One region of the Lentzea sp. CC55 genome, then DNA from elsewhere that is predicted to be linked to it. Evidence: riboswitches for the same ligand, from Rfam matches in the RefSeq annotation. Region 1 holds a riboswitch; each other region holds the start of a gene.
The links. A riboswitch is a leader RNA that binds a small molecule or an ion and turns the genes downstream of it on or off. The one in region 1 is predicted to bind cobalamin.
Positions count from the first base shown of each region.

Region 2: it holds a riboswitch for cobalamin, as region 1 does, so the genes downstream of both, L6E10_RS14535 (CbtB-domain containing protein) here and L6E10_RS33495 (ribonucleoside-diphosphate reductase subunit alpha) in region 1, are expected to answer to the same signal.
Region 3: it holds a riboswitch for cobalamin, as region 1 does, so the genes downstream of both, L6E10_RS39510 (putative cobaltochelatase) here and L6E10_RS33495 (ribonucleoside-diphosphate reductase subunit alpha) in region 1, are expected to answer to the same signal.
Region 4: it holds a riboswitch for cobalamin, as region 1 does, so the genes downstream of both, cobN (cobaltochelatase subunit CobN) here and L6E10_RS33495 (ribonucleoside-diphosphate reductase subunit alpha) in region 1, are expected to answer to the same signal.

Region 1 covers NZ_JAJCXE010000054.1:164,952-172,089, forward strand. The annotation lists gene L6E10_RS33480 (hypothetical protein) at 207-428, shown strand; gene L6E10_RS33485 (adenosylcobinamide amidohydrolase) at 616-1,017, shown strand; gene L6E10_RS33490 (ribonucleotide-diphosphate reductase subunit beta) at 911-1,939, opposite strand; gene L6E10_RS33495 (ribonucleoside-diphosphate reductase subunit alpha) at 1,936-4,278, opposite strand; cobalamin riboswitch at 4,390-4,597, opposite strand; gene L6E10_RS33500 (superoxide dismutase) at 5,182-5,811, shown strand; gene L6E10_RS33505 (hypothetical protein) at 6,381-6,734, shown strand; gene L6E10_RS33510 (ANTAR domain-containing protein) at 6,937-7,138, opposite strand, start outside.
Region 2 covers NZ_JAJCXE010000019.1:587,975-595,112, reverse strand. The annotation lists gene hisG (ATP phosphoribosyltransferase) at 1-510, opposite strand, end outside; gene L6E10_RS14545 (phosphoribosyl-ATP diphosphatase) at 524-787, opposite strand; gene L6E10_RS14540 ((2Fe-2S)-binding protein) at 896-1,546, shown strand; cobalamin riboswitch at 1,617-1,749, shown strand; gene L6E10_RS14535 (CbtB-domain containing protein) at 1,803-1,991, shown strand; gene L6E10_RS14530 (CbtA family protein) at 2,008-2,760, shown strand; gene L6E10_RS14525 (HAD family phosphatase) at 2,757-3,413, opposite strand; gene metH (methionine synthase) at 3,406-6,945, opposite strand; gene L6E10_RS14515 (PAC2 family protein) at 6,994-7,138, shown strand, end outside.
Region 3 covers NZ_JAJCXE010000057.1:222,728-229,865, reverse strand. The annotation lists gene L6E10_RS39530 (hypothetical protein) at 1-491, opposite strand, end outside; gene L6E10_RS39525 (cobalt-precorrin-4/precorrin-4 C(11)-methyltransferase) at 502-1,539, opposite strand; gene L6E10_RS39520 (cobyrinate a,c-diamide synthase) at 1,571-2,947, opposite strand; gene cobO (cob(I)yrinic acid a,c-diamide adenosyltransferase) at 2,944-3,558, opposite strand; gene L6E10_RS39510 (putative cobaltochelatase) at 3,569-5,473, opposite strand; cobalamin riboswitch at 5,509-5,644, opposite strand; gene L6E10_RS39505 (hypothetical protein) at 5,710-6,315, opposite strand; gene L6E10_RS39500 (low specificity L-threonine aldolase) at 6,379-7,138, opposite strand, start outside.
Region 4 covers NZ_JAJCXE010000008.1:98,891-106,028, reverse strand. The annotation lists gene cbiE (precorrin-6y C5,15-methyltransferase (decarboxylating) subunit CbiE) at 1-364, shown strand, start outside; gene cobM (precorrin-4 C(11)-methyltransferase) at 361-1,101, shown strand; gene L6E10_RS05515 (cobalt-precorrin-6A reductase) at 1,098-1,820, shown strand; gene L6E10_RS05510 (precorrin-2 C(20)-methyltransferase) at 1,792-3,243, opposite strand; gene L6E10_RS05505 (precorrin-8X methylmutase) at 3,240-3,860, opposite strand; gene L6E10_RS05500 (hypothetical protein) at 3,857-4,852, opposite strand; cobalamin riboswitch at 4,861-4,995, shown strand; gene cobN (cobaltochelatase subunit CobN) at 5,030-7,138, shown strand, end outside.

The DNA.
Region 1 (7,138 bases):
TGTCGGCGACGGTGTTGTCCTGGCGGCCGCCGCCGCGGCCCGAGCAGGGGTCGCGGACAGGAGCACGACCTCACGCGGTTGTTCCCCTCCGGTGCATTCCACCGGTGTCGGCGAGGTTCCCGCGCTCACAGGTCGCCGGTGCACGCGAGCGTGAGGCGATCTTCGTCTCGACCGGTGCCGCCGTCACGCCGAGCGGGACGTTGCCGGTGATCAGTCACGCCGGCTTCCCCACCTGGCTGGCCGAACCACCACCGGACTTCCTGGCCGAGCAACTGATCCCTGACTCCGTGATCCTCGACGTGCCGGACGCCGGGCCTGGCGGATGGGCAGTCGACACCGAACAGGTGATCTCCCGCGAGGTCACCGGGCCATCAGAAGAGCCAGGGACCGTGAACTACGCCGTGTTGCGGGTTCGCCGACTCAGCTGACAGTGGTCGTGCCTTGATTGCAATCCTGCGGTTAGTGGCCTTTGCCGTCGGTTGACTCCGCGCCGGAGCTTGCTTTCAGTATACACTGAAGCTATGGAGAGAATCAGTGCGGTGGCGTGAGGCGGTGCTTTCGATCAAGGAAGTCCTCGACGAACGGGGCGACCGGCGGCCCGTTCTGTCGTGGGAGATGGTCGTGACGGCCGCCGAGGCCAAAGCTCAAGCCCTGGCCGAAGCAGGCACGCCAGGCACAGGGACACCGAGCGACGCGGTCGTAGTCTGCTGCCCGAGCGGCGACGGCGAGCAGCATGGCGGCTCGAGGTCGTCATGGGGCGCGATCCAGGCGTGGGCCTGCATCACGTGCAGGCCACACCTGGATTTTTGCTTACCGGGTAAGGACATCCTGATCCAGCAGCTGAGCCACTATTACCGCTGTCAGCAAACAGTTCAGAAGGGCGGCCAGAGGACCTGGTCGCCCTTCTCCTCTAGAAGTCCTCGTCGAACGACACCGTGCCGGTCACCCCGACCTGGTACGCCGACACCCTGCGCTCGAAGAAGTTCGACAGCTCCTGCACGTCCTGCAACTCCATGAACGCGAACGGGTTCTTCGACCCGTAGATCGGCTCGACCCCGAGCACCTGCAACCGACGGTCGGCGACGTGCTCCAGGTACGACCGCATGTCCGCCACCGACATGCCGGCAACGCCACCGCCGAGCAGGTCCTCGGCGAACTGCACTTCGGCGTTCACGGCCTCGCGCAGCATCTGCCGGACGTCCTCGAACAATGACTCGTCGAACAGGTCCGGCTCCTCGCGGCGCACGGTGTCAACGACGTCGAACGCGAACGCCATGTGCATCGACTCGTCGCGGAACACCCAGTTGGTCCCGGACGCGAGTCCGTTCAGCAACCCGCGCGACCGCAGGAAGTAGACGTAGGCGAAGGCGCCGTAGAAGAACAGGCCCTCGATGCACGCCGCGAAGCAGATCAGGTTGAGCAGGAACGATCGGCGGTCCTCGCGCGTCCGCAGCTCTGTCAGCGACGAGATCGAGTCGATCCACTTGTAGCAGAACTCGGCTTTGGCGCGGATCGACGAGATCGTCTCGACCGCGGCGAACGCGTCGGCGCGGTCGTTCTCGTCGGGCAGGTAGGTGTCGAGCAGCGTCAGGTAGAACTGGACGTGCACGGCCTCCTCGAACAGCTGACGCGACAGGTAGAGCCGCGCCTCGGGAGCGTTGACGTGCTCGTAGAGGTTGAGCACCAGGTTGTTCGCGACGATGGTGTCGCCGGTCGCGAAGAACGCCACGAGCCGGTTGACCAGGTGCCGCTCGGCCTCGGAGAGCTTGCCGAGGTCGGCGAGGTCCGAGTGGAGGTCGACCTCCTCGACGGTCCAGGTGTTCTTGATGGCGTCACGGAAGCGCTCGTAGAACAGCGGGTAGCGCATGGGCCGCAGCGTGAGGTCCATGCCGGGGTCGAGCAGGGCGTTCTTGCGACTGGTGTTCGACAGCGTGGTCACTGGCAAGCCTCACAGGACTCGGGGTTCTCCAGGGAGCAGGCGACGGCGTCGGCCGAGGTGGCGGTCGGGACGCTGACGGTGGCCTGCTGGATGCGCGTCGCCGGACGGGAGCGCAGGTAGTACGTGGTCTTCAGCCCGGCTTTCCAGGCATAGAGGTACATCGAGGAGAGCTTGCCGATCGTCGGCGAGGCGACGAACAGGTTCAGCGACTGGCTCTGGTCGATGTACGGTCCGCGCGCCGCGGCCAGTTCGATCAGCGACTTCTGCGGCAACTCCCACGCTGTGCGGAACAACGAGCGCACTTCCTCGGGCAACTCGCCGACGCCCTGCACCGAGCCCTCGTCCTGCTTGAGCCGGTTGCGGATCGCGTCCGTCCACAGGCCGCGGGACTTGAGCTCGCGCACCAGGTAGGAGTTGATCTGCAAAAACTCGCCGGACAGCGTCTCACGCTTGAACGTGTTCGACACCTGCGGCTCAATGCACTCGAAGCAGCCGGCGATCGAGGCGATCGTCGCGGTGGGCGCGATGGCGATCAGCAGCGAGTTGCGCAGCCCGTGCTCGCTGACCCGCTCACGCAGGGCGCTCCACCGTTCGGTTTGCGTGGGCGTGACGCCCCACAGGTCGGGCTGCAGATCTCCCTTGGCGGCGCGCGTTTCCGCGAACGCCGGGTGCGCGCCTGCGGACGAGGCGAGCTCGGCCGAGGATTCCAGGGCCGTCAGGTAGATCTCCTCGGCGATGCGCGTCGACAGCTCGCGCGCCTGTGGTGAGTCGAACGGCAGGCGCAGCTTGAAGAACACGTCCTGCAGGCCCATGACACCGAGGCCCACCGGGCGCCAGCGCGGGTTGGACCGCGCCGCCTGCTCGGTCGGGTAGTAGTTGATGTCGATCACGCGGTCGAGGAACACCACAGCGGTGCGGACCGTGGAACGCAGGCGCTGCCAGTCGATCCTGCCATCGGCCACGTGCGCGCCGAGGTTGACCGAGCCGAGGTTGCAGACCGCGGTCTCCTCGTCGCTGGTGACCTCGATGATCTCGGTGCACAGGTTGGACAGGTGCACCACGTTGCCCGGTTCGGCGGTCTGGTTGCACATGCGGTTCGCCGTATCCTTGAACGTCATCCAGCCGTTGCCGGTCTGGGCGAGCGTGCGGATCATCCGTCCATAGAGGTCACGAGCCTTGACCGTGCGCACAGCCCGGCCGGCCTCTTCAGCGCCGCGGTAGGCGCGGTCGAATTCGTCACCCCACAGGTCGACCAGCTCCGGGACCTCGTCCGGGTCGAACAGCGACCAGTCCTGGTCAGCCTCGACGCGGCGCATGAACTCGTCGGGGATCCAGTTGGCCAGGTTGAGGTTGTGCGTGCGGCGGGCGTCCTCGCCGGTGTTGTCGCGCAGCTCGAGGAACTCCTCGATGTCCGGGTGCCACGTCTCCAGGTAGACGCAGGCAGCGCCCTTGCGGCGGCCGCCCTGGTTGACCGCCGAGACCGACGCGTCAAGCGTGCGCAGCCACGGCACGATACCGTTGGAGTGGCCGTTCGTGCCGCGGATCAACGCACCACGTGACCGGACTCGGGACCATTGCACGCCGATGCCACCGGCGAACTTCGACAGCCGGGCGATCTGCTTGTACCGGTCGTAGATCGACTCCAACTCGTCGCGCGGCGAGTCGAGCAGGTAGCACGAGGACATCTGGGTGTGCACCGTGCCGGAGTTGAACAGGGTCGGCGAGCTGGGCAGGTACGCCAGCGACGACATCAGCCGGTAGAAGTCGATGGCCTCGGCGGCGGTGTGCGAGAGACCGCAGGCGACGCGCAGCAGCCAGTACTGCGGCTGCTCGATCACCGAGCGCTTCGCGGGGTGGCGCAGCAGGTAGCGGTCGTAGACGGTGCGCAGACCGAAGTACTCGAACCGCCGATCACCCTCGAGGTCGATCGCGTTGTCGAGCTCGCGGGCGTTGGCGGCCGCGAACTTCGCGGTCGCGTCACCGATCAGGCCCTCCGCGTGGCCGAGGGCAACGCTCTGACTGAAGGACTGCACGCCCTGCCGGTGCACTTCCTTCTCGATGAACGCCGCAAGCAGACCAGCGGCCAGCTTGGAGTACTCGGGCTCTTCCGACACGAGCGCCGCGGCGGTCTGGATCGACAGCCGGTCCAGCTCCTCGGTGGTGGCGCCGTCGTAGAGGCCGCTGATCGTCTTGGTGGCGACCCGCAACGGGTCGACGTCGTGCAGACCGACCGCGCAGCGCTCGACCGCGCGCACGATCTTGTTCAGGTCGACCGGTTCGAGTGAACCATTGCGTTTCTTGACGCGCATCGTGGTGGCGACTGTGTCGACCGCCGTCATAGCTCTCTCCTCGCGAGCTCAGGTGGCCACGAGGACAGCGAGGAGCGAACGGGCGCGCGCGACCGCCACGTCCTCCCGCCCTCCCTCGGGGCCTCGGACACCCGCACGCGTCGAAGCGTGCGGGGCGCTGGCAGGTCTTCGGACTCGCGGGCACGCCTGTCGGCTCCTACCGGCCGTCGCTTCCCAGACGTTCACGTCCAGTGCTTCTGACGGCTTTCGTTCCCGTTCACCGCTGCGGGGCAGTCCCGGACTCACACCGGGTTCCCTCTTGCGACGACCGATCTGGATGATCGGCCGAACCAGCTCTGCGGCACACTACATGGGCGGAGTCGAGTGATCTGCAACTACATCTAGTGGGCGTGTTATTCGCTTGGGCAGCACCCGAACGATCACTCCAGCGATGGCCGAGCTGTGCCCGCACTCCCCTGAGCCGCACCGTCGCGCCCAAGTGCGTTCGCACCGGCTTGATCAGTGAACAGCGGATCGACGTCGTCAGATCATCATGCCTTGTTCACTGACGCCAATTCCCCTGTTGGACCAGCAGACCTGGTGACGGCCAGCCCGGCGTGCGCGAGCCACGGACAGGCGATGTGGGCGTACCAGGCCAGCGGGTGCGGGTCGACCAACTGACCGAGCGACACGCTCCCAGCTACAGCTCCCGATGATCCGGATTCACCATCAGGTCAAGAGGCTCGCCGGCAGTCGGCCGCCCGTGGACAGCACCAATGACCTGGACACGCGCCTGAATGATCCTGGGTGCTCGGGATAGCGAGGCGCGCCACGGACCCGTCCGTGATTCCCGCGAAGCACTCCTCCACCCCACCTCACGATCAGTCTGTTGCAAATCTATGGCTCTTGCGAAAGAGTGGCGATAGACCCCACGGAGTTCTCGGAGAAGCCCCCATGAGCCAGTACGTGCTGCCGGATCTGCCCTACGATTACGCGGCGCTTGAGCCCGCGATCACCGGCGAGATCCTTGAGCTGCACCACAGCAAGCACCACGCCGCCTACGTCAAGGGCGCGAACGACAGCCTGGAACGGCTTGCCGAAACCCGGGAGAAGGAGGACTTCACCGGCATCGTCGGCTTGGAGAAGACCTTCGCCTTCAACCTGTCCGGGCATGTGCTGCACACGATGTTCTGGGACAACTTGAGCCCGGACGGCGGAGACCGCCCCGACGGCGAGCTCGCTGCCGCGATCGACGAGCACTTCGGCTCGTTCGACGCGTTCGCCAAGCAGCTCTCGGCCGCGACGTCGCTGGTGCAAGGGTCGGGCTGGGGCGTGCTGGCGTGGGAGCCGCTGTCGCAGCGCCTGATCGTCGAGCAGGTCTACGACCACCACGGCAACGTCGGCATGAACACCACGCCCGTGCTGGTGTTCGACGCGTGGGAGCACGCCTACTACCTGCAGTACCGCAACGTGCGACCGGACTACGTGCAGAAGCTGTGGTCACTGGTCAACTGGACCGACGTCACCCGCCGGTTCGACCAGGCCCGCGCGGGCGGCTCGGGGCTCATCGCGCCGTCGAAGTAGGCCACCGAAGGCTGGCAGTGGGTGCTCCGACAAGCCACCTCGCTGCCGTGACGTGCCCCCGTCACCCGGCGGGGGCACGGCTACTTCCAACGGCCCTTTGGCCCTCTGAGGTTCCCCCGGTAGCTCGGAGACTTTCAAGCATGGTCCGATAGGACCTGAAGGGAGTCGTCCGTGGCAGCACCGAGGAAGTACCCCGATGAGCTGAGGGGCTCGTGCGGTCCGGCTGTATCGGGAGTCGGATCCGAAGCCGGTGATCCGGCGGCTGGCCGAGCAGCTCGGAGTGCATCACGAAGCACCAAGCGAGATATGTCGATCTTGTGTGACCTGCGTATCTGCACGTATCTCACGGTGGTGGCACCATGATCAGTCTCAGTTGTCGTGTCACTTCCTCCGATGCACCGCATCACGCGTTGAGCCTCGCCGAGGCCGTGATCCGCTGCGTTCGCGGTAACGCCTCGCGCAGGTCCGGCCGACCAGTCCAGCACATCGGTGCTCGGTAAGCGTGGATTCGGCTGGTGTTTCAGCGTGAGCGTGGAAGGCAGGTGAGGACTTCCGTGAGCGCATCCAGTGTGAGCGAGGTGATCGCGTGGATTCGTGAGCAGATCGCGCACGACAGGGCGCGTGCTGAGAAGAAGGGGGCGGAGCGCCGAGACGGCGGTCGTGACGTGAGGGACGTGCTGGCGATCGCCGACGCGCATGAGGCGCCGCTGGTCTTCCTTGAGTCCAACGTTCGGTCCACCATCGGGCTCGACGCCGCCAGCGGGGCCGACGTCATCAACGAGATGTTTTGGGCGTTGAGCGGCAACACCTTGCTGAGGCACGTCGCCAGCGCCTACCGCCACCGATCCGGCTACGACCGGCCGCAGTGCTCTTGGCCGGCGCCGAGAGCAGGTGACGATCCAGCTCAGCGCTACCGTCGCTGACGTCGAACTCCACCAGCGGCGCCTCAAGCGCCTGAAGGTTCAGGAAGAATGACTCGGTGGGCGAGACAACGTTGACGTCTTCGAGAAGTGCGTAGGCCTGGCACCGCCGTGGGCTGCTCAAAAGATGTCGCCGACAGGGGTCATCCGGCCGATACCGCATGGATCACAATTCACGCGATCTAGGGATGCGGCCGAGAGGGGCTCAGGAGCGGGCGACTGAGTCGAGCAGACTTTTGGCGATGTCGCGGAGTTTGATGTTCTCGCGCTGTGAGCGTTGCACGAGCATCGCGAACGCTTTGTCGGCGGTGCAGGAGTGCACGGCAATCAAGACGCCTTTAGCCTGGTCGATGACGGCCCGGGAGACGAGTGCCTGTTCCAGGCTGCTGATGTGGTCTCGTGAGCGC
Region 2 (7,138 bases), on a different contig from region 1:
GTGCTGGCGCAGCGTGCGGCCGGAGCCCACCACGTCGGCGATCAGGTCGGCCACGCCGAGCTGGATCGAGATCTCGACGGCGCCGTCGAGGCGGATGACCTGCGCGGTGATGCCGCGGGCCTCGAGGTCGCGGCCCACGAGCCTCGGGTAGGCGGTGGCGAGGCGCTTGCCCTCGAGGTCGGAGACCTTCCAGTCGGTGCCGCGAGGGCCCGCGTAGCGGAACGTCGAGGCGCCGAAGCCCAGCGCCAGCAGCTCCTCGACGGAGGAGCCGTTGTCGTCGGCGCCCGAGTCGGCGGCCAGGTCGCGGCCGGTGATGCCGAGGTCCAGGTCACCGGACGCCACGTAGATCGCGATGTCCTTGGGGCGCAGGAAGAAGAACTCGACCTCGTTGTTCGGGTCGAGCACGGTCAGGTCGCGCGGCTCGTGCCGCTGCCGGTAGCCGGCCTCGGTGAGCATGGCGGAGGCGCGTTCGGCGAGCGCACCCTTGTTCGGGACTGCTACGCGCAGCATGTGAGGGTCTCCGTCAGAGGTACTTGTAGACGTCTTCGAGGGTCAGGCCGCGGCCCAGCATCAGCACCTGGAGGCGGTACAGCAGCTGCGAGATCTCTTCGGCGAGCTTCTCGTCGGACTCGTACTCGGCGGCGATCCAGACCTCGCCCGCCTCCTCCAGGACCTTCTTGCCCTGCGCATGGACCCCGGCCTCGAGCGCTGCGACGGTGCCGGATCCCTCCGGCTTGGTGGCGGCTCGTCCGGTCAGCTCTGCGAACAGGGAATCGAAGGTCTTCACGGCTCCACATCCTCCCATCCCCCGGACCCCGGTCCGCACCGCGGTCGCATCTGTCCCAGGCCGTGGACGTGATCTGTCCTGCATGAACACCCGGTAGCGTGAATTCCCGTGTCCGAATTCGCGGAGGTCCTCGCAGCGCTGCGCCGGGTGCGCGGGATCAACCCCTTCTTCGCGCTCGACGTCGGCCGTCCGGACGACTCCTGGTCGCCGGGAACGGCGCTCCTGGAGGGCCCGGCGCTCAAGAACACCATCGACGCCATCGCTGTCCGGTACCGGGCGGAGGAACCCCGCGTCGCGGCGAGCCTGTTCTTCCTCGGCTACACCGCGCGGCTGCTCAGCCCGCTCACGGCCGCGAACCTCCCGATCGACGTCCGGCCGGAGAACCTGTGGTGGCAGCACCACCCGGTCAACGGCCTGAGCGTCCGCATCGACGAGCCGCGGCTCGGTCCGCCCGCCGCCGAGGCGCTGGAACCCGTGGTCGAGGCGATCGAGTCGGTCACGCCGGTGGCGCGAGGGTTGTTGTGGGGCAACGCGATGTCGAACATCGCGGGTGCGCTGAAAATGGTTGTGCGCGCACAGATGCTCACGGCGGAGGAAGCGGAAGAACGGGGCGAACTGCTCATGAGCGCACCGCCGTTCGAACAGGCCGGCACATTCCTGAGCTTTCCCGGCGAAGTCGGGTTCGTGCGCAGGAGTTGCTGCCTCTACTACCGCGTCGCCGCAGGTGGGAAGTGCGGCGACTGTCCGCTCGTGAAGTGAGGAACGCAACAACTCTTATGGCCGGTTGTGCCTGACCGGCCGGTGAACTTACGGTGCACGCGCCGCAGTGACGGGAAGCCGGTGTGAATCCGGCGCGGTCCTCGCCACTGTGACCGGGAAGCGATCCCCGCCGAGCACGTCACTGGTCCCGCGAGGGGCTGGGAAGACGCGGGGGCAGCGTTGATCCGGGAGTCAGGAGACCGGCTGCGGCGCCGCAAGGAGAGTTGACCTTCCACGAGGTATGGAGGAGCCCGTCATGACGAGCCCCGCAGCAAGCCTGTCCGCCGTCCGCGTGCCCAAGTGGGCCTTCGCCGTCTCACTGCTCGGCCTGATCGTCACCTACCTGGTCCTGCAGGAGAACGGCCTCGCGCTCGGCGCGAGCTCGGAGCTGCTGCACGAGTTCTTCCACGACGGCCGCCACGCCCTCGGCGTCCCGTGCCACTGATCCGCTGATCAAGCAGATGACGACGTACAGGTCCCTCGCGCTGCGCGGGGTCGCGGCCGGCGCCGTCGCCGGCGTCGCCTCCGCGCTCGTGCAGCTCCTGGTCACCGAGATCCCGATCCGCGCCGCGCTCGCGGTCGAGGCGGCGCGGGAACCCTCCGGTGACGGCCACGGCCACTCCCACGGCGGTGAGGAGCTGGTCGGTCGCGGCACGCAGGTCGTGGGCGGCATGCTCGGCGTGGTGATCGTCGGCGTCGCGGTGGGCCTGGTGTTCGCCACGGCCTACGCGCTGTCGAAGCGCTGGTTCGCCGCCGGCACGCCGTTCACGCGCAGCTTCGCGCTCGGCGCCGCGGTGTTCGGCGCCGTGGCGCTGCTGCCGTGGCTCAAGTACCCGGCCAACCCGCCCGCCGTGGGTGACCCGGGGACGGTGGACCACCGCACCGCGCTCTACCTCGGTGTGGTGGTCGCGGGCCTGGTGATCGTGTGGGGCGCGAGCCTGCTGGCCGACCGGCTGCGCGAGCAGTCGCAGCCGGTCCGCACGACCGCCGTGCTGCTCGCGGTCACCGCGGCCGTCGCGGTGGTGCTGCTCGCGTTCCCCGCGTCACCGGACACGATCCCCGCGGACGTGCCGGTCGCCGTGCTGTGGCAGTTCCGCCTCAGCTCGCTCGCCCAGCTCGCCACGCTCCACGTCGGCATCGGCGTGGTGTTCGGCCTGCTGGTCGACCCGGCCACGCGCCGGGCGAGGACCCCCGCCGCGGCGCCACACCGCTAAAGCGCGCGCAGCACCTCGAGGTCGACGCCGGTGAGGGAGTCGCGGAAGACCCGCCTCTCCCCCGCCGGCACCTCGACGTCGCACGGCACCACCAGCACGGTGCACCCGGCCGCCACCGCCGCCGCGACGCCCGTGGGCGAGTCCTCGACCGCCACGCACCGCGCCGGATCGACGCCCAGCAGCCGCGCGGCCTTCAGGTACGGCTCGGGCAGCGGCTTGTTCAGGCCGTCCACCTCGTCGCCGCACACCGTCACGTCGAACAGGTCGCGGCCGATCGTGTCCAGCGCGACCTCGGTCAGCGAACGCTCGGTGGACGTCACCAGCGCCATCGGCACACCGGACGCGCGCACGGCCTTCAGCGCCTCCTGGGCGCCCGGCCGCCACGGCAGGCCGGCGCGGAAGACCTCCTCGGTGCGGCGCGAGATCCACGCGGCGCCGTCGGCCATGTCGGCGTCGGTCGGCTCGATGCCGACGTCGGCGAACAGCAGGCGCATGGTGGTGGGGACGTTGCTGCCGACCATGCGTTCGCGGGTCTCCGGCGACAGCACGCCGCCCAGTTTCTCCGCGTACTCGTAGAGCGGGATGTCCCACAGCTTCTCGGAGTCCAGCAGCGTGCCGTCCATGTCCCACAGGACCGCTTGCGGGTCAGACATTGAAGTACTTCGCCTCCGGGTGGTGCGCCACGAAGGCGTCGGTGGACTGTTCCGGGTGGAGCTGGAGTTCCTCGGACAGCGAGACCCCGATGCGCGCCGGGTCGAGCAGCTCGACGACGCGCCGGCGGTCCTCCATGCCGGGGCAGGCGCCGTAGCCGAACGAGTACCGCGCACCGCGGTAGCCGAGTTTGAAGTACTCCTCGACGTCGGCGGGGTCTTCCGCGGCGACTGACCCGCCACCCGGCCACACGAGCTCCTCGCGGACGCGCTTGTGCCAGTGCTCGGCCAGCGCTTCGGTGAGCTGGACCCCCAGTCCGTGGACTTCCAGGTAGTCACGATACGCGTTCTTGCCGAACAGCTCGTTCGCGTAGTCGGCGATCGGCTGCCCCATCGTCACGAGGTGGAACGCGATGACGTCCACCTCACCGGACTCCTTCGGGCGCCAGAAGTCGGCCAGGCAGAGCCGCCGATCCCTCTTCTGGCGCGGGAAGGTGAACCGGAAGCGCTCCGGCGAGTCCGGCGAGGGCTCTTGCAGGATGATCAGGTCTTCTCCCTTGGAGACGCACGGGAAGTAGCCGTAGACGACGGCGGCGTGGGCAAGAACACCTTCCGTGGCAAGGCGTTCCATCCAGTACCGCAGGCGCGGGCGGCCCTCCGTCTCGACCAGGTCCTCATAGGACGGTCCGTTGCCGCCGCGCGTGCCCTTGAGGCCCCACTGGCCCATGAACGTCGCCCGCTCGTCCAGCAGTGCCGAGTAGTCCGCGACCGGGATGCCCTTCACGACCCGGCTGCCCCAGAACGGCGGTACCGGGACCGGGTTGTCCGCCGCCACGTCGGAACGGCCGGTGCGCGCCTCCTCCTCGACGGCGGACTTGCGGGCGGCGGCGAGGCGCAGCGCCCGTTCCCGGCGCGCCTTGCGCTCGGCCGCCTTCGCCCTGGCCTCCTCGTCGACCACGGGCGCCTCACCGCGCTTGGCCGCCATGATCGCGTCCATCAGCCGCAGGCCCTCGAACGCGTCGCGGGCGTAGCGGACGTCACCGAAGTACATCTCGGTCAGGTCGTTCTCGACGTACGCGCGGGTCAGCGCCGCGCCACCGAGCAGGACGGGCCACCGCGCGGCCACACCCCGGGAGTTCATCTCCTCGAGGTTCTCCTTCATGACCACCGTCGACTTGACCAGCAGGCCGGACATGCCGATCGCGTCCGCGCGGTGCTCCTGCGCGGCCTCCAGGATCGCGGTGATCGGCTGCTTGATGCCGATGTTCACGACCTCGTAGCCGTTGTTGGACAGGATGATGTCGACGAGGTTCTTGCCGATGTCGTGGACGTCGCCCTTGACGGTGGCGAGCACGATCCGGCCCTTGCCCTCGTCGTCGGACCGCTCCATGTGCGGTTCGAGGTGCGCGACGGCGGTCTTCATGACCTCGGCGGACTGCAGCACGAACGGCAGCTGCATCTGGCCGGAGCCGAAGAGCTCGCCGACGGTCTTCATGCCCGCGAGCAACGTGTCGTTGATGATCTGCAACGCCGGGCGCTCGTCGAGGGCGCGGTCGAGGTCGGCTTCCAGGCCGTTGCGCTCGCCGTCGACGATCCGGCGCTCCAGCCGTTCGAACAGCGGCAGCGCGGCCAGCTCCTCGGCGCGGGAGGCGGAGTTCGACTTCGTCGTGACGCCCTCGAACAGCTCCATCAGCTTCTGCAGCGGGTCGTAGCCCTCGCGGCGGCGGTCGTACACGAGGTCCAGCGCGACCGCGCGCTGCTCGTCGGGGATGCGCGCCATCGGCACGATCTTGGACGCGTGCACGATCGCGGTGTCGAGGCCGGCCTGCACGCACTCGTGCAGGAACACGGAGTTCAGCACCTGGCGAGCGGCCGGGTTGAGCCCGAAGGAGACGTTGGACAGGCCCAGCGTCGTCTGCACGTCCGGGTAGCGGCGCTTGAGCTCGCGGATCGCCTCGATCGTCTCCACCGCGTCGCGGCGGACCTCCTCCTGGCCGGTGGAGATCGGGAAGGTCAGGCAGTCGACGATGATGTCGCCGACCCGCACGCCCCAGTTCTCCGTCAGGTCCTCGATCAGCCGGACGGCGACGCGGACCTTCCAGTCGGCGGTGCGGGCCTGGCCCTCCTCGTCGATGCACAGCGCCACGACCGCGGCACCGTGCTCCGAGGCGAGCCGCATGATCTTCTGGAACCGCGAGTCCGGACCGTCGCCGTCCTCGTAGTTGACCGAGTTCACCACCGACCGGCCGCCGAGGCACTCCAGACCGGCCCGCAGCACCGCGGGCTCGGTCGAGTCGAGCATGATCGGCAGCGTCGACGCCGTGGCCAGGCGCGAGGCCAGCGCGCGCATGTCCGCCTCGCCGTCGCGGCCGACGTAGTCGACGCAGAGGTCGACCAGGTGGGCGCCCTCGCGCGTCTGGTCGCGCGCGATCTCGACGCAGTCCTCCCACTTCTCCGCGAGCATCGCCTCGCGGAACGCCTTGGAGCCGTTGGCGTTGGTGCGCTCGCCGATCATCAGCACCGAGGCGTCCTGCTTGAACGGGACGGCCTGGTACAAAGAGGACACACCGGGCTCGGGACGCGGGCGGCGCGGCGTGGGTCCCAGGTCCTTCACCGCTTCCGCGACCTGGCGCAGGTGCTCGGCGGTCGTGCCGCAGCAGCCACCGACCAGGCGCGTGCCGAACTCCCGCACGAACCCCGTGAGCGCCTGGGCCAGCTCCTCCGGCGAGAGCGGGTAGACCGCGCCGTTCGGGCCGAGCTCGGGCAGTCCGGCGTTCGGCATCACCGACAGCGGGATGCGCGCGTGCTTGGCGAGCGTGCGCAGGTGCTCGCTCATCTCGGCGGGGCCGGTGGCGCAGTTGAGGCCGATGAGGTCGATCCCCAGCGGTTCCAGGGCGGTCAGCGCGGCGCCGATCTCCGTGCCGAGCAGCATCGTGCCGGTCGTCTCGACGGTCACCTGGGCGATGACCGGGACCCGGCGGCCCTCCGCGGTCATCGCGCGCCGGGCGCCGATCACGGACGCCTTGGTCTGCAACAGGTCCTGCGAGGTCTCGACGATGATCGCGTCCACGCCACCGGCGAGCAGGCCCTTGCACTGCTCCTCGTAGGCGTCGCGCAACGTCGCGTAGGACGCGTGGCCGAGCGTCGGCAGCTTGGTGCCGGGACCGACCGACCCGAGCACGAACCTCGGCTGCCCCGGCCCGCTGAACTCGTCCGCCACCTCGCGCGCCAGGGCGGCACCGCGTTCGGACAGGTGGAAGATCTGGTCCGCGATGTCGTACTCGGCCAGGTTCGCGAGGTTCGCGCCGAACGTGTTGGTCTCCACGGCGTCGACGCCGACCTCGAGATAGCCGCGGTGCACGGCCTTCACGACGTCCGGCCTCGTGACGTTCAAGATCTCGTTGCAGCCCTCCAGGCCGCGGAAGTCGTCGAGGGAGAGATCCGCGGCCTGGAGCATGGTGCCCATGGCCCCGTCGGCGACGACAACGCGGTTGACCAGCGCATCCAGCAACGGCGACTCTCCGCGATCACGCATGGGCCAAGCCTACGATGACTTGGGCGGGGGAGGCCGTAGTCTGGCGCCGTGAACGATCCGTCCCAGGAATCCCCGACCCCCTCGACCCCGCGCAAACCGCTCACGGCTCCGATCATGGTCTGCGCGTTCGAAGGGTGGAACGACGCCGGCGACGCCGCCAGCACCGCGATCGAGCACCTCCAACTCACCTGGG
Region 3 (7,138 bases), on a different contig from region 1:
GGGTCCGGCTCGACCGCGATCACGGCGGCGCCCAGCCGGGCGCACTCCACGCCCACCGCGCCGGAACCGGCCAGCACGTCCCACACCAGCACGCCGGGGCGCGGGGCGAGACGGGCCAGCACGAACGCGCGGACCTCGGCGCCCAGCACGTGGCCGCGGCTCGCGAACTCCTCGTCCGGGAGCGCCCAGCCGTCGCCTGACCGGAGGAACTCGTTGTCCGCCAGGCACAGCACGGCGTCCGGCGCGCTCCAGCGCCTGGTCACCGCGTCACGCGGGTCCACTGTGGTCAGTCCGTCGGCGTCCGACACGACCATCGACCGGCGCCAGCCCGCGAGGCCCGCCCCGATCTCGGCGGGGCCCACGCCCTCGGCCAGCTCCACGACCACGGCGGAACGGGCACGGCACACGTTCAGCGCCGGGCGCAGACCGTCCGCGGCGTCGACGACCTCGACCGGGCGGCCCGCCGCCTCCCGCAGCTTCTCGACTGTCACGGCTTCCGCCTCAGTTGCCGGCCGTGCGCTTGGACTTGCGGGTGACCGGCTTCTTCTTCGCCGTGGCCGTGGAGGCCCGGACCGTCGGCGGCTTCGGCTTCTCGGCCGCCACCACCGTCAGCTTCGGCTTGGGCGCGGGCTCCTCGGCGGGCTTGCGCACGGACTGCTGTATCTCCTCGACCGCCGTCCACGCCGGGTTCGGCTCGGCGGGAACGGCGGGCGAGGGGACCGCGGCCGGGATGGGCTCGTCCGTGCGCGTCGCGATGCGCGAGGCGGCGCGGCGGGACCAGCGGGTCGGGCGGGCGGTGCGCGGGGACTCGTCGGCCGAGCTCGCGGCCGACGCCGAGACGCGGCGCGCCGGCGCCTTCACCGCGGTGCCGACCAGGAACAGCGTGGGGCGGTACAGCTTGTGCTGCTTCACGACCGCCTCGAGCTCGCCCACCGTGGTGTGCACGACGATCTCGTCGGCCTGGCTCACCTTGTACGCGACGACGACCGGCGTCTCGGTGGTGTAGCCGCCCTGCAGCAGCTTCTCCACGAACTGGCCCGTGCGCGCGCCCGACACCGTCGCGGCCATCGTGGTCTGCAGCCGCGCGAACTCGGCGACGCGCTCGCTGCTCTCCGGCGAGATCAGCACCGCCGACGACGCCTCGGTCTGCGTGAGCTCGCGGCCGATCCTGGCGGCAGCGGCGGCCACGACCGACACGCCGGGGACGACCTCGACCTCCAGACCGAGGCGCACGCACAGGTCGTGCTGCTCCTGGACGCCACCACCGGTCGCGGCGTCGCCCGCGTGCAGGCGCACGACGACCTGGCGCGAGGCCGCGGCACGGCGGTACAGGTCGGTGATCTCCTCCGGCGTGACGCGCGAGAAGTCGACCAGGTCGGCGTCGGGGCGGGCGTGCTCGCGGACGCATTCGACGTCCACCGCGCTCGGGGCCCAGACGACGACGTCGGCTTCCGCGATGCGGCGCGCGCCCCGGACAGTGATGAGGTCGGCGGCACCGGGACCGGCGCCGACGAAGGAGACCCGACCGGTCGTCGTCACGACAGCTCCACAGGGGGTTTCGGGAAGAGGCTTAAGCGAAGACCGTACCGTCTGCCACTCCTGCCACGAACGGGTGGCAGGCGCGCACGAAACGGGCCACCGCCTCCGGATCACCGGCCGGGTGGGTGTGGAGGTACGACGCGTGCACGCCGCCCACCACGAACCCCTCGGCGACGGGCCGCGAGCCGACGCCGCGCCAGTGCCACGCGGGCGGGGTGGAGTGCGGTGTGGACAGCTGGGTCCGGTGGAACTCGTGGCCGGTCACGCGGCTGCCCGGCGGGTGCAGCGGCGAACCCGCGGAGGCCACCGCGTCCCGGTAGCCCAGGGTCAGCTTCGGGGTCATGAACCCCTCGGCGTCGACCACCCCGCACATCGGGTGCCCGTCGAGCGAGCGGGCGAGGTACAGCAACCCTCCGCACTCGGCGTGCACGGGAGCGCCCGATCGGGCGAACCGCGTCACGGCGTCGCGCAGCTTCGCGTTGGCCGACAGGGCTTCCGCGTGCTGCTCGGGGAACCCGCCCGGCAGGACGAGACCGGCCGTCCCCCGCGGGAGGTCCTCGTCGTTCAGCGGGTCGACGACGGCGACCGCGGCGCCCGCGGCCTTCAACACCTCGACGTGCTCGGCGTAGCCGAACGTGAACGCCGCTCCCCCGGCGACCGCGACCAGCGGCTCGTCCCGCACGCGGTCGACCCGCGGCTCCCACGCGGCGACGGCCGTCGGGGGCACCGACGCCGCGAGCCTGCGCACCGCGTCGAGGTCGACGTGCTTCGCGACGGCGGCGGCGATCGCGTCGACCGCGGCGACGGCCTCCGGCCCGTGCTCCGCGGCCGTCACGAGGCCCAGGTGCCGTGAGGGCAGGGAGAACCGCGGGTCGCGGGGCAGCACGCCGAGCACGTCGAGGCCGACCTCGTCGCACGCCGACCTGAGCACCTGCTCGTGCCGTTCCGAGCCGACCTGGTTGAGGATGACGCCGCCGAGCCGGACCGTCGGGTCGTAGCCGCGGAACCCGTGCAGCAGCGCGGCCAGCGACCGGCTCTGCCCGCGGGCGTCCACGACGAACAGCACCGGCGCGTTGATCAGCTTGGCGACGTGCGCGGTCGAGCCGATGCCCGCGGTGTCGACGCGGCCGTCGAAGAGGCCCATCACGCCCTCGACGACGGCGATGTCGCAACCCTTGGCACCGTGCGCGAACAGGCCGGGGATCCGGTGCTCGCCGACCATCACCGGGTCGAGGTTGCGACCGGGCCGCCGCGTCGCCAGCGCGTGGTAGCCGGGGTCGATGTAGTCGGGTCCCACCTTGAACGGCGCGACCCGCGACCCGGCCAGGCGCAGCGCGGCCATCAGGCCGGTGGCGACGGTCGTCTTGCCGCTGCCGGAGGCCGGGGCGGCGACGACCAGCCTGTTCACCACTCGATCCCCCGCTGGCCCTTCTGCCCGGCGTCCATCGGGTGCTTGACCTTGGTCATCTCCACCACGAGGTCGGCGGCGTCGACGAGCTTCGGGGGCGCGTACCTGCCGGTGATGACGACGTGCTGGTGACCGGGCCTGGTCGTCAGCGTGTCGACCACCTCGTCGACGTCGATCCAGCCCCAGTGCAGCGGGTACGTGAACTCGTCGAGCACGTAGAGGCCGTGGCGTTCGGACCGGATGCGGCGGGCGATCTCCGCCCAGCCCTCCCGCGCGGCGGTGGCGTGGTCGTCCTCGGTGCCCTGCTTGCGGGTCCAGGACCAGCCCTCGCCCATCTTGTGCCACTCGACGGCGCCGCCCTCGCCGGTCTCGTCGTGCAGCCGGCCGAGCGCCTTGAACGCGGACTCCTCGCCGACCTTCCACTTGGCGGACTTCACGAACTGGAACACGCCGATGTCCCAGCCCTGGTTCCAGCCGCGCAGCGCGAGGCCGAACGCCGACGTCGACTTCCCCTTCATCTCGCCGGTGTGGAGCATGAGCAACGGCCGGTTGCGGCGCTGACGGGTGGTCAGGCCGTCCTTCGGCACCTCGGTGGGTTGTCCTTGAGGCATCGGGATCTCCTTATGCGGCCCGGACGACGCCGGCGAGGTGGTCGGCGGACAGCTGGTCGAGCCGCACGCAGGTGCCCTGCAGCGCCTCGGCGATCTTCTGGGCGAGCCCGAGGCGGACGTGCCCCTGCTCGCAGTCCACGACGACGACGGCGGTCTGCTCCAGCAGCCCGGCGGCCTTGAGCGCGTCCTTGGCGGGGTCACCGCCGAGCCCGGACGACGTGGCGCGCCCGTCGGTCAGCAGCACCACGAGCGGGCGCTTGCGCGGATCCCTCAGCCGTTCGACCTCCAGCACCCGGTGGGCCTTCAGCAGGCCGTCCGCGAGCGGGGTCCGTCCTCCAGTGCGCATCTTCTTGAGCCGCGTCGCCGCCGCGTCCACGGAGGTCGTCGGAGGCAGCGCGACCTCGGCCTGGCTGCCGCGGAACGTGACCACGCCGACCTTGTCCCGGCGCTGGTAGGCGTCGCGCAGCAACGAGATCACCGCGCCGCTGACCGCCGACATCCGCTTCTGCGCCGCCATCGAGCCGGAGGCGTCGACGACGAACAGGACGAGGTTCGACTCCTTGCCCTCCCTGACCGCCTTGCGGAGGTCGGCGCCCGTCAGCAGCAGTCCCGGTCCGCTGCGGCCGCGGGCCCGCTGGTGCGGCGCCGCGTTCGTGAGCGTGTCGACCAGGTGCAGCCCATTGCCGTCCACTGTGGACGAACGCACGACCCGGCCGGTGCGGGCGCGTGCCCTCGAACGCTTGCCGGGCGCGCCTTCGCCGACGCCGGGCACCTCCAGCAGCCGCGCCTTGAACGCGGGCGCGGGCTCCGGTGCCGGACGGTCGCCGGGCGCGTTCCCGCCGCCCTTCGGGCCCTCCTGCGGTTCGGGCAGCTCACCACCACCCGGCCCGTCGTCGTCCGGTCCCTCCCCGGGGTCCTCCGCGTGCTCGGCCGCCTGCCGCATGGCGTCCTCGAGCTGCTGCTCCTCGATGCCGGGCTCGTCGAACGGGTCGCGGCGGCGCCGGTGCGGCAGCGCGAGCCGGACCGCGGTCTCGACGTCCTGCTCCTCGACCTGATCGGCGCCCCGCCACGCCGCGTGGGCCGTGGCGGCACGGGCGACCACGAGGTCCGCGCGCATGCCGTCGACCTCGAAAGCCGCGCAGACGGCGGCGATCCGGCGCAGCTCACCGTCCGGGAGGGACACCGCGGGCAGCCTGTGCCGCGCGTCGGCAATCCGCTGCCGGAGCAGGGCGTCCTCGTCCTCCCACTTCCGCGCGAACCCCACCGGGTCCGCCTCGTAGGAGAGCCGGCGCCGGATGACCTCGGTGCGCACGCCGACGTCCCGCGCCGCCTTCACCGCCACCGTCAGCCCGAACCGGTCGAGCAGCTGCGGCCGCAGCTCGCCCTCCTCGGGGTTCATGGTGCCGACCAGCAGGAACTGCGACGGGTGCGAGATCGACACGCCTTCGCGCTCGACGTGCGCGCGTCCCATCGCGGCGGCGTCGAGCAGCAGGTCGACCAGGTGGTCGTGCAGCAGGTTGACCTCGTCGACGTAGAGCACGCCCCGGTGCGCCGCCGCCAGCAACCCGGGCTGGAACGCCCGCACGCCCTCGGTCAGCGCCTTCTCGAGGTCGAGCGACCCGACCAGCCGGTCCTCGGTGGCGCCGACGGGCAGCTCGACGAGCTTCGCGCGCCGCCGCTCCACGCCCTCGTGCGGCGCGTCGGGGCAGTCCGCGCTGCCGGGCACGCACCCGAAGCGGCAGTGCGCCGACACCTCCAGCTCGGGCAGGAGCGCGGCGAGGGCACGCACGATCGTCGACTTCGCGGTCCCCTTCTCACCTCGGACGAGAACGCCGCCGATGCCGGGGTGAACGGCGTTGAGCAGCAGGGCCAGGCGGAGGTCGTCATGTCCGACGACAGCCGAAAAGGGGAACATGCTCGGTGAAGTCCTTCCTCGGGTGTCCACGCCCGCGGTCAGGTGAAGAGGGGGACGAGTTCCTGACTCCCGACCCTGCCGGGCCGGTCACAGTCGCGGGACGGCGCCGGATTCGCACCGGCTTCCTCGCACTCCCCTCACAGCCCCGGCATCGTCGCACTTCGCACCGCCGGGTCCAACAGCCAGGTGAGCGACGTCGCGTCAGAAGTGCGGTATCGTGGGTCCGCGCAGTCGCACTAGCGCTGCGAAGTGGACCCGGCAGCCTTCCGGACGGTGGGTGGGCCGGGTTTCGCGGTTTCAGACGACTTCCACCGCGGCGACCAAAGGCTGCACCGCTTCTTCCACTGACCACCCCGGTGCCAGCACCAGGCGATCGCGTCCGGCAACGCGAGCAGCGGTTCCTCGTGGGCGCGGTGGTGCCGGTAGACGAGCGTCTCGTGACACCCGAGATCTCGAACACAGCGGTAGAGGAGCTTCTTGTCGGCTTCGAGGACGGAATCGTCCTGTTCGAGCACCAGCATCCCGGCGCCGGACACCGCGAGGTCGCAGACCAGCCGGACGAGGCATGCATCCCGTTGGCGCCTGCGCACGTGCGCCGATCCGTCGTAGATCGTGACCTCCGGCGCGATCTCCACCACCACGTCCAGGATCTGTTTCCTGCGCTGATCCGATTCCTTGTGGAAGTGGATCCTCCGCTGGTTGGCCATGACCAGACCGCGCACGGTCCGGCGTGCGGAGACCAGATCGCCTGGGAGCAACGCCGCCGCGGTGACCAGGAAGCCCTTCTCCTTGGGCTCGTCCACGAACACGTGGGCGGTCATGTCGAACTGCCTCCTGATCACGCCGAGATCTGATCGTGGCAGAAGGCTCGGCGACACGATCGGGCGATGGCAGTCGACGTCGCCCTAGATCAGGCTCCGGAACTCCGCCCAGGCCTCCCGGACCTCGTCGGCGGTCCACTCCAGCGCGGGCTCCGCCACCGTGATCTCGGTCTTGGCGAGCGTCCCGTCCCGCCAGAACCCGCCGAGGAACGACCCGCTCACCTCGGTCAGCCGCTCCGGGTCGCCCGGCAGGTGCAGCGCGAACTGGTGGGTGTGCGGTTCGGGCAGGTCCAGGGCGGCGGCCACGACCTTGGCGTGTTCGACGTACAGCCCCAGCCGGGGCAGCACGGTGTCGAGGCCGTGCAACGCCGACAGGGCGGCGGGCCACTGCTGGAACAGCATGCCGCCGTACCGGTGCCGCCAGACGCGCGCCTGGTCGACGAAGTCCTGCGAACCCGCGAGCGCCGCGCCCGAGATGCCTTCGAGCGACTTGTAGAACGACACGTAGACCGAGTCGAACAGGCCCGCGATCTCGGGCAGCGGCTTGCCGAGGCCGTACGTGCTCTCCCACAGCCGCGCGCCGTCGAGGTGCACGACGGCGTCCCGTTCCCGTGCCAGGTCCACGAGCGAGGTCAGCTCGTCCCAGGCCGGCAGGACGAACCCGGCCTCGCGGTCCGGCACCTCCAGCAGCAGCGTCCCGTACGGCTCCGGGCAGGAGCCCACCTCGCAGTCGCGCACCTTCACCGGGCGCAGGCCGGACAGCACGGTCAGCGCGTCGTCCTCGTGGTTCAGGGGGTGCGCACGCGGGTGCATCGCCACGATCGGGTTGTGGGTGCGGTCGGCC
Region 4 (7,138 bases), on a different contig from region 1:
GCAGTCCGCCGAACGCGCGGAGCGGATCGTGCGCAACGCCGCGTCGCTGGGGGTGCCCGCGGTGGAGGTCCACATCGGACGCGCCCCGGAGGCGCTGGCGGGGCTGGAGAAGCCCGACGCGATCTTCATCGGCGGCGGGCTGACCGTACCGGGCGTGGTGCAGGAGTGCTGGGACGCGCTGGCGTCGGGCGGGCGGCTCGTGGTGAACGCCGTGACGCTCGAGTCCGAGGCAGTGGTGGCGCAGTGGTACGCGCGGCTCGGCGGTGACCTGGTGCGGATCGCGGTGAACCGCGGGTCGTCGGTCGGCAAGTTCACCGGCTGGCGGCCGCACATGCCCGTGACGACGTGGAGCGTGACGAAGTGACCGTGCACTTCATCGGGGCCGGGCCCGGCGCCGCCGACCTGATCACGGTGCGGGGCCGGTCGTTGATCGAGTCGTCGCCGGTGTGCCTGTACGCGGGCGCCCTGGTGCCGGTGGAGCTGCTGGACTTCTGCCCTCCCGGTGCCCGCAGGGTCGACACGGCGTCGCTGACGCTGGACGAGATCGTCGCCGAGCTGGTCGCGGCTTCGGAGCAGGGGCTGGACGTGGCGCGACTGCACTCCGGCGACCCGGCGGTTTTCAGCGCCATGGCCGAGCAGATGCGCCGGTTGGACGCACTGGGGATCGACTACGACGTGACGCCCGGTGTGCCGGCGTTCGCGGCCGCCGCGGCGTCGTTGCAGCGCGAGCTGACCGTGCCCGGTGTCGGGCAGACGGTGATCCTCACGCGCACCTCGCAGCGGGCGACGCCGATGCCTCCCGGCGAGGACCTGGACACGCTGGGGCGCAGCCACGCGACCCTGGTGCTGCACCTGACCGTGCAGCGGATCTCCGAGGTCGTCGCCGAACTGGTGCCCAACTACGGCCCGGACTGCCCGGTGGCGGTCGTCGCCTACGCCTCCCGCGAGGACGAGGTCGTGCTGCGCGGGACGCTGGACGACATCGCCGCGCAGGTCGCGGCCGCCGGCATCAAGCGGACCGCGGTGATCGTCGTCGGACAGGTGCTCGGGGCCACGCAGTTCCCGGACAGCCACCTGTACTCGCCGACGCGCGTCCGATGATCCTGATCCTCGGCGGCACGGGGGAGGCGCGCGAGCTGGCGCGGCGGCTGACGGCGGGGTCCGCGCACCGCCGGGTCGTCTCGTCCCTCGCCGGGCGGGTGAGCAACCCCGCCCTCCCCGCCGGCGAGGTCCGGATCGGGGGCTTCGGCGGAGTGGCCGGGCTGGCCCGGTGGTTGCGGGACAACGACGTGCGCGCCGTCGTCGACGCCACCCACCCCTTCGCGCGGCGGATCACCGCCAACGCCTTCGAGGCCTGTGATCGGGTGGGCGTGCCGCTGCTCGTCCTGCGGCGGCCCGGGTTCACGCCCCAGCCCGGCTGGCGGTGGGTGGACAGCGTCGCCGAGGCCGCGCGGGACCTGCCGGGCTCGCGGGTGTTCCTCACGACCGGGCGGCAGGACCTGGCGGAGTTCGCGGACTGCCCGCAGTGGTTCCTGGCGCGGATGGTCGAGCCGCCGCAACCGCCGGTGCCGCGGCGCGTCGAGGTGCTGCTGTCGCGCGGTCCGTTCACTGTGGACGGTGAGCTGGAGCTGATGCGGTCGCGGGCGGTCGACCTCCTGGTGACCAAGGACAGCGGTGGCTCGATGACCTCGGCCAAGCTCGAAGCCGCGCGACAGCTGGGAGTTCCCGTCGTGGTCGTGCGCCGGCCACCGCTCCCGCCCGCGGAGGTGGTGGCCGACGTCGACGCCGCCGTCAGGTGGTCGGGTACCGCCGGGGCGTGAAGACGACGCCCGCGTCCGTCACGACCGTCTGCGACGAACCGATGATCAGCAGGCAGCGCATGTCGATCGTGGCCGGGTCGAGGGTGCCGAGCGTGAGCACCCGGATCTCCTCCTCCGGGCCGCCGACGTCCCGCCCCACGACGACCGGCGTCTCGGGCCCGCGGTGCTCCAGCAGCAGAGCGCGCATGTCCGCGACCTGGTGCGTGCGGGCCTTGGACGCCGGGTTGTAGATCGCGATCACCAGGTCCGCCTTCGCGGTGGCGGCGAGGCGTTCGGCGATGACGTCCCACGGCTTGAGCCGGTCGCTCAGCGAGATCACCGCGTAGTCGTGGCCGAGCGGCGCACCGGCCTTGGCCGCCACGGCGTTCGCGGCCGTGACGCCGGGGACGATCCGGACCGGCACGTCCCCGGTCTCCGCCGCGACCTCCAGGACCGCCGTCGCCATCGCGAAGACGCCGGGGTCACCGGACGACACGACCGCGACCCGCGCACCCTTGCGCGCCAGGTCCAGGGCGAAGGCCGCGCGTTCGGACTCGACCTGGTTGTGGGAGAGGTGCCGCTGCTGGCCGGGACGCTCCGGAACGCGGTTGAGGTAGGTGCTGTAGCCGACCAGCTCGTCGGCGGCCTCGAGCTCCTGGCGTGCCTCGGGCGTGAGCCAGTCGCGGGAACCGGGACCGAGACCCACGACCACGACCTCGCCCTTCGGCTTCGGCGGCTTGGACTGGCTCGGCAGCACGGCGATGGAGAAGTACGGAACCGTGTCGGGGTCGACGTCCGCCAGCGGCGACATCCTCTGGCGCTTGCTCGTGGCGCGTTCGACGTACCAGGCGCCGTCGAGCCTGCCCGCGTCCTGCAGCGCCTGCTTGACGTTGCCGAAGGTGCGGCCCAGCTTGAGGATCGCGGCGCAGTCGGTGTCGGCGAGACGGGCCGCGAGCTCGGCGGGCGGCAGCGTGCCGGGCAGGATCGTGAGGACCTCGTCGCGTTCGACCAGCGGCGTGCCGAGGACGGCGCTCGCGCCGCTCACGGACGTGACGCCCGGGACGACCTCCCACTCGTAGCGGTCGGCCAGCCGCTTGTGCATGTGCATGTACGAGCCGTAGAAGAACGGGTCGCCCGCCGCGAGCACGACCACCGTGCGCCCGGCGTCGAGGTGCGCGGCGAGCCTGCCCGCGGCCTCCTCGTAGAAGGCGTCGATCTCGCCCTGGTAGTCGTCCGACTCCTCGGTCGTGACCGGGTAGACGAGCTGTTCGAGGACCTGGCCCTCGCGGAGGTACGGCGCCGCGATGGTCTTCGCGATCGACCTGCCGTGCCGGGCGCTGTGGAACGCCACCACGTCGGCCTCGCCGATGAGCCGCGCGGCCTTGACCGTCACGAGTTCCGGGTCGCCGGGACCGAGGCCGACACCGTAGAGCTTGCCCGTCATTCTTCTTCGCTCGCAATCGCGTTGATGGCCGCCGCCGTCATGGCACTCCCGCCGCGCCGGCCGAGCACCACGAGGTGCTCCAGATCCGTTGCGGCCAGGGCTTCCTTGGACTCCGCCGCCCCGATGAACCCGACCGGGATGCCGATCACCGCGGCGGGCCTGGGCGCGCCCCGGTCGAGGAGGTCGAGGAGGTGGAAGAGCGCGGTGGGGGCGTTGCCGATCGCGATCACGGCGCCCTCGAAGCGGTCCGCGAGCAGCTCGAGCGCCGCGGCACTGCGGGTGTTGCCGATTTCCCGCGCCCTGTGCGGCGTGCGCGGGTCCTGCAGGTAGCAGAGGACCTCGTTGTCCTTCGGCAGGCGGCGGCGCGTGACACCCGAGGCGACCATGTTGGCGTCGCAGAGGATCGGGGCGCCGTTGTTCAGCGCCTCGCGGGCGTCGCGGACGACGTTCGGCGAGAACGCCACGTCGTCGGTCAGATCGGTCATGCCGCAGGCGTGGATCATGCGGACGACCACTGTCGCGACGTCGCCGGGGAACCTGGTGAGGTCCGACTCCGCGCGGATGGTGGCGAAGGACTGGCGGTAGATCTCCGCGCCGTCCTTGATGTACTGCGTCAACGGATCTCCTCGTAGCCGTCGCCGGTCGCGACGAACTCGATCACATCGCCGGCGGGGCGACCGCAACGGCGTGCACAGCCCGACCAGTGGACCGGTCGGTCGTGCGGGGTTCCGAGCCAAGCGCGCGCGTCGGCGCGGACGTCGGACAGCGACTTGGCACAGCCGGGGCGGCCGGTGCAGGCGCTGACGCCGTGCCACGGCGAGGCGGGGTCGGTGATCAAGCCGGACGTGCCGGTCCCGGCGGGCACCACCAGGCTGCGCCACGGGGTCAGCCGCAGCGGCACGCCCGGCAGTTGCGCCGCGTCCAGCCGGCCGAGCGGGACGCCCGGCGTCACGGGTGAAGGTGCGACAGGAGTCACAACCGGGCTGAACCGGTCACCCGGCGAGACGCCGAAGTGCTCGGTGATCTTCCGCACACCGCCGTCCACTTCGGACAGGCGCCACGCGGTGCCGCGCAGCGACCCGAAGAGGCGGGCCGCGGTCACCACGGCGTCGACCGGATCGGTCACGCGGACGCCGGTGTCGCGGCCCGCGAGGAGCAGGACCGTCCCGCCGTCGCCCTGGCTGACCAGGCCGAAGTCGCCGCCCAGGCCGCTCACCGAGGCGCCGACCGTGACCAGGAACCGGCCCGGCAGCGAGGCCAGCGACGGGTCCGCGCACAGGGCGGCGTCGAGCTCGTCGACCAGCGCCTGGTTGTCCTCCAGCGGTGCCGCGATGATGTTGCGCATCCGCTCGTGCGACCACGAGGGCAGCAGGCCGGCGGCACGCAGCCGGGAGCCCAGTTCCACCCCGTCCGCGAGGCCCCTGATCTGGAGGTTCGCCCGCGAGGTCAGCTCGATCGAACCCGAGCCGAGCTCGGCGGCCGCGACCCGCACGACGTCCCACTGAGCAGCGGAAAGAGTGCCGCCCGGCACCCGGATGCGCGCCAGCCCGCCGTCGGCCGCGGGGTGCAGCTCGACGGCGCCGGGGCAGGCATCCGGGTGACTACGCATAGGTCGGACTGTAACCCGCCGGTTAGGGTGAGCCCGAACGGCGAAGCACAGGAGGAAGCCGGTGTGAATCCGGCGCGGTCCCGCCACTGTGACCAGCGGACACGCTGGGAGTCAGGAACTCCGCTTCGCCTGTCACCCGCAACCTGGGGCGAGGACCCCACGAGGGATGGAGCCTGCGTGATCCTGCTGCTGTCGACTTCCGACACCGACCTGCTGTCGGCGCGTGCGAGCGGTGCCGAGTACCGCCTCGGCAACCCCGCACGGCTCACGGCCGAGGACCTGCCCGCGCTCGTCGAGGGCGTCGACCTGGTGCTCGTGCGCATCCTCGGTGGGCGCCGGATGTGGGAGGAGGGCCTCGACTGGCTCCTCGCCGGCGGGCTGCCGGTCGTGGTGCTCGGCGGTGAGATGCAGCCCGACGCGGCGCTGATGGAGCTGTCGACGGTGCCCGGCGGCGTCTGCGCGGAGGCGCACCTCTACCTCGCCCACGGCGGGCCGGCGAACCTCACCGAGCTGCACAAGTTCCTGTCGGACACGGTGCTGCTGACCGGTCACGGCTTCCAGGCGCCCGCCGCCACCCCGAGCTGGGGCGTGCTGGAACGGGAGAACACCCCGGCGGAGGGTCCGACGGTCGCGGTCCTCTACTACCGCGCGCACCACGTGGCCGGGAACACGGCGTTCGTGCACGCGCTGTGCGACGCGATCGAGGCCAAGGGCGGCAGGCCGCTGCCCGTCTACTGCTCCTCGCTGCGCACCGCGGAGCCCGAGCTGCTCGACACGCTGCGCGCGGCGGACGCCCTGGTCGTGACGGTGCTCGCGGCCGGTGGCACGAACCCGGCGAAGGCGTCGGCCGGGGGCGACGACGAGGCGTGGGACGTCGGTGCGCTGGCGGCGCTCGACGTGCCGATCCTCCAGGGCCTGTGCCTCACGTCGAGCCGTGAGACGTGGGACTCCAACGACGACGGACTGTCTCCTTTGGACACCGCGACCCAGGTCGCCATCCCGGAGTTCGACGGCCGGATCATCACGGTCCCGTTCTCGTTCAAGGAGATCGACTCCGACGGCCTCACGGTCTACGTGGCCGACCCGGAACGGGCGCTGCGCGTCGCGGGCATCGCGGTCCGCCACGGCCGGTTGAGGCACATCCCGGCGAGGGACCGCAAGGTCGTCGTGATGCTGTCGGCGTACCCGACGAAGCACTCGCGCATCGGCAACGCCGTCGGACTCGACACGCCCGCGTCGACCGTGCGGCTGCTCAAGGCCATGAAGGAGCACGGCTACGACATCGGCGACGAGCTGCCGGGCGTCGACGAGCTCGACGGCGACAAGCTGATCCACGCGCTGATCGCCGCCGGTGGCCAGGACGCCGACTGGCTCACGCAGGAGCAGTTCGAGAGCAACCCGATCCGCATCGCCGCGGCCGACTACCGCGAGTTCTACGAGACGCTGCCGGACGACTTCCGCGAGTCGATGCAGGAGCACTGGGGCGACGCGCCGGGCACGCTGTTCGTCGACCACAGCAGGTCGAAGGACGGCGAGATCGTGCTGGCCGCGCTGCGGTCGGGCAACGTCGCGGTGATCGTCCAGCCGCCGCGCGGGTTCGGCGAGAACCCGATCGCGATCTACCACGACCCGGACCTGCCGCCGTCGCACCACTACCTCGCGGCGTACCGGTGGATCGAGTCGAACTTCGGCGCGGACGCCGTGGTGCACGTGGGCAAGCACGGCAACCTGGAGTGGTTGCCCGGCAAGACCGTCGGCATGTCGGCCTCCTGCGGCACGGACGCGGCGCTGGGCGACCTGCCGCTGATCTACCCGTTCCTCGTCAACGACCCCGGTGAGGGCACGCAGGCGAAGCGGCGCGCGCACGCCACGCTGGTCGACCACCTGGTGCCGCCGATGGCCCGTGCCGACAGCTACGGCGACATCGCACGGCTGGAGCAGCTGCTCGACGAGTACGGCAACATCTCCGCGATGGACCCGTCCAAGCTGCCCGCGATCCGCGCGCAGATCTGGACGCTGATCCAGGCCGCGAAGCTCGACCACGACCTCGGCCTCGAGGACCGGCCGCACGACGCCGAGTTCGACGAGTTCCTGCTGCACGTCGACGGCTGGCTGTGCGAGGTCAAGGACGTCCAGATCCGCGACGGCCTGCACGTCCTCGGCGAGGCGCCGACCGGCAGCGTGCGCGTGAACCTCGTGCTCGCGATGCTGCAGGCACGGCAGATGTGGGGCGGTCAGGTCGCCGCGCTGCCCGGTCTGCGCGAGGCGCTCGGGCTCACGACCACG